One region of the Rhizobium sp. N122 genome, then DNA from elsewhere that is predicted to be linked to it. Evidence: predicted binding sites of a transcription regulator. Region 1 holds the regulator's gene; the other holds the start of a gene.
What was found. The regulator PhoB, encoded in region 1, activates phosphate uptake and scavenging genes when phosphate is short. The targets are predictions, from matches to a motif close to TGTCATNNANCTGTCAT.
Positions count from the first base shown of each region.

Region 2: phnC (phosphonate ABC transporter ATP-binding protein) is a predicted target of PhoB. The motif match lies at 1,962-1,978, and genes of this name have one in related genera.

Region 1 is NZ_LOKU01000041.1:44-3,433, reverse strand. It holds gene pstB (phosphate ABC transporter ATP-binding protein PstB) at 1-620, shown strand, start outside; gene phoU (phosphate signaling complex protein PhoU) at 665-1,378, shown strand; gene phoB (phosphate regulon transcriptional regulator PhoB) at 1,516-2,199, shown strand; gene ATY75_RS24240 (GIY-YIG nuclease family protein) at 2,691-2,975, opposite strand.
Region 2 is NZ_LOKU01000002.1:60,478-63,867, forward strand. It holds gene phnK (phosphonate C-P lyase system protein PhnK) at 1-574, shown strand, start outside; gene phnL (phosphonate C-P lyase system protein PhnL) at 606-1,313, shown strand; gene ATY75_RS02150 (DapH/DapD/GlmU-related protein) at 1,310-1,927, shown strand; gene phnC (phosphonate ABC transporter ATP-binding protein) at 2,046-2,891, shown strand; gene phnD (phosphonate ABC transporter substrate-binding protein) at 2,979-3,390, shown strand, end outside.

The DNA.
Region 1 (3,390 bases):
TGCGGAGCCTCAACCGCATGAACGACACGATCGACGGCTGCCGCGTCGCCGGCAAGATCACGCTGGACGGCGACGATATCTATGATCCCGATATCGATGTCGTCGAACTGCGCGCCCGCGTCGGCATGGTCTTCCAGAAGCCGAACCCGTTCCCGAAGACAATCTACGAAAACGTCTCCTACGGCCCGCGCATCCATGGCCTCGCCAAGTCGAAGGCCGATCTCGACCAGATCGTCGAGACCAGCCTGCAGCGCGCCGGCCTCTGGAACGAGGTCAAGGACCGCGTGCATGAATCCGGCACCGGCCTCTCCGGCGGTCAGCAGCAGCGCCTCTGCATTGCCCGTGCCGTCGCCGTCAGCCCCGAAGTCATCCTGATGGACGAGCCCTGCTCGGCGCTCGACCCGATCGCCACCGCCAAGGTCGAGGAGCTGATCCACGAACTGCGCGAAAACTACACGATCGTCATCGTCACCCACTCCATGCAGCAGGCCGCGCGCGTCTCGCAGCGCACCGCCATGTTCCACCTCGGCAATCTGGTCGAGGAGAACGACACCGACAAGATGTTCACCAATCCCGACGATCCGCGCACCCAGGACTATATCATGGGCCGCTTCGGCTGATTTTGGCGTCACCAAGCCTTCCCGTTATTCGAGGACAAAGCCCCATGGCATCGACACATATTTATTCTGCCTATGATGATGATCTGAAGTTCCTGTCCCGGCGGATTTCCGAAATGGGCGGCCTGGCCGAGCAGATGGTCGCCGAGTCCGTCCGGGCGCTGGTCAACGGTGATACCGCGCTGGCCCAGAAGGTCATTTCCGACGACGTGATCCTCGATCACGCCGAGCGCGAGATCGGCGACAAGGCGATCGTCACCATCGCCCGCCGCCAGCCGATGGCCGCCGACCTGCGCGAAATCATGGGGTCGATCCGCATCGCCGCCGATCTCGAACGCGTCGGCGACCTCGGAAAGAACACCGCCAAGCGCGTCATCGCCGTGCAGAGCACCGGCGTTCCCCGCAAGCTGGCCCGCGGCCTCGAGCATCTGTCCGAGCTGGCGCTCGTCCAGCTCAAGGAAGTGCTCGACGTCTACACGACACGCGCCGCCGACAAGGCGAGCGCGATCCGCGAGCGCGACAACGAGATCGACGCGATGTACACCTCGCTGTTCCGCGAGCTCCTGACCTACATGATGGAAGATCCGCGCAACATCACCAGCTGCACGCATCTTCTCTTCTGCGCCAAGAATATCGAGCGCATCGGCGACCACGCCACCAACATCGCCGAAACGATCTATTACATGGCAACCGGCGCACAGCCGGAAGGCGACCGTCCGAAGGACGACAGCGCCAACACCGTCGGCGCGGTCACCGAATAACCGCCTGAACCAGACGATTGCGTGCGCGCCCATGTGGGGCGCGCAAAGAGGTCGCAGCCATTTTTTGTGAATTTGCGCAGGATGCATTGCTTAAATCACCCCCGGTTTAAGGATCATGCGCGAGGAGACCGACACGCATGATCCCGAGAGTTGCAGTTGTGGAAGACGAGGAAGCCCTGAGCGTGCTTCTCCGTTACAATCTCGAAGCTGAGGGCTTCGAGGTCGATACCATCCTTCGAGGCGACGAGGCCGAAATCAGGCTTCAGGAGCGCACGCCCGACCTTCTCATCCTCGACTGGATGCTGCCCGGCGTCTCCGGCATCGAGCTTTGCCGGCGCCTGCGCATGCGCCCGGAAACCGAGCGGCTGCCGATCATCATGCTGACGGCGCGCGGCGAAGAGAGCGAACGTGTCCGCGGGCTTTCCACCGGCGCCGACGATTATGTCGTCAAGCCCTTCTCGACCCCGGAACTCGTTGCTCGCGTCAAGGCGATGCTGCGCCGCGCCCGTCCGGAGGTTCTCTCCACCGTGCTGAAATGCGGCGATATCGAGCTCGACCGCGAAACCCACCGCGTCCACCGCAAGAGCCGCGAAGTCCGCCTCGGCCCCACCGAATTCCGCCTGTTGGAATTCCTGATGTCGTCGCCCGGCCGGGTCTTCTCGCGCTCGCAGCTCCTCGACGGCGTCTGGGGCCATGACATCTATGTCGACGAACGCACCGTCGACGTCCATGTCGGCCGCCTGCGCAAGGCGCTGAACTTCTCCAACATGCAAGACGTCATCCGCACCGTCCGCGGCGCCGGCTATTCGATGGAAGCCTGAGCCGCCATCCTGCCGCCGTCCGGGCGAGGGAGCCGCGTAACGCAAAACGCGGCCGATAGATCACCGCACGCTGCGGTTCCTGCCGCGGGCGTTCCCCCACCCTCCGTCGTCCTCGGGCTTGACCCGAGGACCCATGCGGGTGGGCACTTCGTTTCTGTTGAACTGACAAGGCGACCGCGGCCGACAAATTCAAGCGCAGCGCTTGCGGCATGGATACTCGGGTCAAGCCCGAGTATGACGGAGGGTGAGGGAGCACGAGCAGCAAGAAGCGAGAGGTCTGGAGCAATTCCAACAAAATGGGCGAACGGTTTTGCGTGGAAAGCGCGGAAACAAATGGCGGCAATTCCAATAACCGCTACGCTTACGGTTCTTGCCGCATAGGTTCCCCCATCCTCCGTCGTCCTCGGGCTTGACCCGAGGACCCACCGCCACAAGCACTTCGGCTCGATGTGGTTACCGCCAACGCCATGGCCGCAAGCACTGCTTTCGCATCACCACAGCGTCAGATAGAGATCATCCCACCCGGGGTTCATCGCCTCGACCAGATCGACCTTCCATTGCCGGTACCAGCGTTTCAACGACTTCTCCCGCTGGATCGCGGTGCCGATATCCCAATGCTCCTCGTACCAGACGAGACGGGTGCATCCGTATTTCCACGCAAAGCCCGGCGTCAGCCCTTCGCGATGCTCATAGATGCGGCGCTCCAGATCGGATGTCACGCCGATATAGAGCGTACCGTTTTTCTGGTTGGTGATGATGTAGACATAGCCCGCCATCCGCGCAGAGTGCTGGGCATGGATGCTCGGGTCAAGCCCGAGCAGGACGGAGGGTGGGGAGGTGGGATGGGCAAGAAGCGAGACGTTCGGAGGGTTCCAGCGAAACGGAGCAAACGGATTGGGAAAATTGCGTAAAGCGAAAAGCGCCAATTCCAGCAGAACCACTACGCTCATGGTTCCTGCCGCAAAGGGCTCCCCCACTCTCCGTCGTCCTCGGGCTTGACCCGAGGATCCATGGCCGAGAGCGCTGCATTCGCGCTCACACTGACAAAGGCGGCCGTAGCCGAGCAAATTCAAGCGAAGTGCGTGCGGCATGGATACTCGGGTCAAGCCCCATATGCGCTAACTTAGCTGTCTATGTGCGATGGATCGTCGCCTTCGCGGCGGCTCGCGCAGTCGATAGAGCAACCGGATT
Region 2 (3,390 bases), on a different contig from region 1:
CGACGGCAGCTACCGCGATCTCTACCGGATGAACGAGGCCGAGCGGCGCTTCCTGATGCGCACCGATTGGGGCTTCGTGCACCAGAACCCGGCCGACGGCCTGCGCATGGCGGTGTCGGCCGGCGCCAATGTCGGCGAAAGGCTGATGGCAATCGGCGACCGGCACTACGGCAAGATCCGCGCCTCGGCGATCGACTGGCTGGAACGGGTCGAGATCGACGCCGACCGCATCGACGACCAGCCGCGCGCCTTTTCCGGCGGCATGCGCCAGCGCCTGCAGATCGCCCGCAACCTCGTCACCGGCCCGCGCCTGGTCTTCATGGACGAACCCACAGGCGGCCTCGACGTCTCGGTGCAGGCGCGCCTGCTCGATCTGGTGCGCGGCCTCGTCAACGACCTCGGCCTCTCGGCGATCGTCGTCACCCACGATCTCGCCGTCGCCCGCCTGCTCTCGCACCGGATGATGGTGATGAAGGACGGCTACGTCATCGAACACGGGCTTACCGACCGGGTGCTCGACGATCCGCGCGAACCCTACACGCAGCTGCTCGTCTCCTCGATCCTGCAGGTCTGAGCAATCGGTGCAAACCAGGAAAGAAGACATCATGCCAACGCCCCTCGTCGTTTCCGAAGTCTCGAAAAGCTTCACCATGCATCTGCGTGACGGCATCCGGCTGCCCGTCGTTTCCAATGTCGCCTTCTCGGTCGCATCAGGCGAATGCGTCGTGCTCGGCGGCCCATCGGGCGTCGGCAAGAGTTCGCTGCTGAAGATGATCTACGGCAATTACGCCGTTGATACCGGCCAGATCCTCATCCGCCACGACGGGCGCATCGTCGATCTCGCCGCCGCCGACCCGCGCACCGTGCTCCACGTCCGGCGCCATACGCTCGGTTACGTCAGCCAGTTCCTGCGCACCGTGCCGCGCGTGGCGGCAATCGACGTGGTCGCCGAACCGCTGGTGGCGCGCGGCGAAGACGCCGTCGCGGCACGGGAGAAGGCCGGCGCCCTGCTTGCCCGGCTCAACCTGCCGGAAGCGCTCTGGCAGCTTCCGCCCGCCACCTTCTCCGGCGGCGAACAGCAACGCGTCAACATCGCCCGTGGCTTCATCACCGAGCACAGAATCCTGCTCCTCGACGAACCCACCGCCTCGCTCGACGCCAGGAACCGTGCCGTCGTCGTCGGCATGATCGAGGAGAAGAAGAAGGCGGGCGTCGCCCTTCTCGGCATCTTCCACGACGAAGAAGTACGCGAGGCGGTCGCCGACCGCATTCTCGACGTCCAGCTCTTCTCTCCCGGAAAGATCGCCGCATGAGCCGCAAGCTGGGTATCGAGCCCTATATCCACGAGACAGCCTCCGTCAGCGAGTCCAGCTTCGGGCGCTATACGGAGGTTTCCGAACGCTGCCGCATCAGCGAAGCCACCTTCGGCGACTATTCCTACATCATGCAGGACGGCTCCATCTGGTGCGCGACGATCGGCAAGTTCGTCAATATTGCCGCCGCCGTGCGCATCAACGCCACCAACCATCCGACCTGGCGGGCGACACTGCATCATTTCACCTATCGCGCCGCCGACTACTGGCCGGACGGCGACATGGAGGAAGACTTCTTCGCCTGGCGGCGCGCAAACCGGGTTACGATCGGCCACGACGTCTGGATCGGCCATGGGGCGACGATCCTGCCGGGCATCAGCGTCGGCAACGGCGCGGTGATCGGCGCCGGCGCTGTCGTCTCGAAGAATGTCGCGGCCTACTCGATCGTCGGCGGGGTGCCGGCTAAATTGATCCGCGAGCGCTTTTCGAAAGCGGTCGGCGAGCGCATGGACAGGCTTGCCTGGTGGGACTGGGACCATGACCTTTTGCGCCAGGCGTTGCAGGATTTTCGCAACCTGAGCGCGGAAGATTTTCTAGCGAGATATGGTGGCTAAACCTCCGATATAGGCGCGGAGAATTGTGACACGAACTACACAAATATGACACGCGAGGTTCATCAAGCGGGACTAATGCGATCCTGACCAAAGGCCTGGATCGCAAGGGAAGAGCATGATGTTCGAGCTCAAGAATGTCACACGCCGTTTCGGAAAAAAGCTCGCCGTCGATTCCGTCACGCTCGCCATCCCGCAGGGCCAGATGGTCGGCATCATCGGCCGTTCCGGCGCCGGCAAGTCGACGCTGTTGCGGATGATCAACCGGCTGCAGGAGCCGAGCTCCGGCACCATTCATTTCGCCGGCGTCGAGGTTTCCGGGCTTCGCGGCGGGGCGCTGCGCAACTGGCAACGCGACTGCGCAATGATCTTCCAGCAGTTCAACCTGGTGCCGCGCCTCGATGTTCTCACCAATGTCATGCTCGGCCGCCTCAACCACCGCTCGACGCTTCTCAGCCTGCTCAACATCTTCACCCGCGAAGAACGTGTATACGCCATCGCAGCCCTCGAACGCCTCGGCATCGAACAGACGGCGCTGCAGCCGGCCGGCACGCTTTCCGGCGGCCAGCAGCAGCGCGTGGCGATCGCCCGCGCACTAATGCAGAACCCGAAAATGGTGCTCGCCGACGAGCCGATCGCCTCGCTCGATCCGCTGAACGCCAAGATCGTCATGGATGCGCTGCGCGACATCAACGAGCGCGAAGGCATCACCGTCATCACCAACCTCCACACGCTCGATACCGCCCGCAACTATTGTGAGCGCATCGTCGGCATGGCCGGCGGCCGCGTCGTCTTCGACGGCAAGCCCTCGGAGCTGACCGCCGAGGCAGTGAAAGCAATCTACGGGACGGACAAGGACGGCGCCGGCATCGACGAAACGATGACCTCGACATCGATCAACATCGCTCCCGAGCGGGCAGACAATCAATCCGCCGGCGTCCAACCGCTGGCGCTGGCCGGCCTCTGAGCGAGGCGGCCGCGATCGAGCGCCCGCGTCAAGGGCACACTTCTTCGTAACGGGAGACCGGGGAATACCGGTCAATAGGAGAGACACATGTTGAAGAAAGCACTCTTTGCAGCAACGGCGCTCTTCGCGCTCGCCGGCGCCGCCAATGCTGCAGACCTCAAGGAATTCCGCATCGGCATCCTCGGCGGCGAAAACGAAACCGACCGCCTGCGCAACTATGCCTGCCTCGCCGACCACCTGAAGCAGGAATTCGGCTTCGAGAAGGTCTCGCTGTTCCCGGCCGCCGATTATGACGGCGTCATCCAGGGCCTGCTCGGCGGCACGCTGGACTTCGCCGAACTCGGCGCTTCGGGCTACGCAGCCGTCTACATCAAGGATCCGAAGGCTGTCACGCCGATCCTCACGACGCAGCAGAAGGACGGTTCGACCGGCTACCACTCGATCGGCCTCGCCCTGAAATCATCCGGTATCAAGACCATCCAGGACGCCAAGGGCAAGA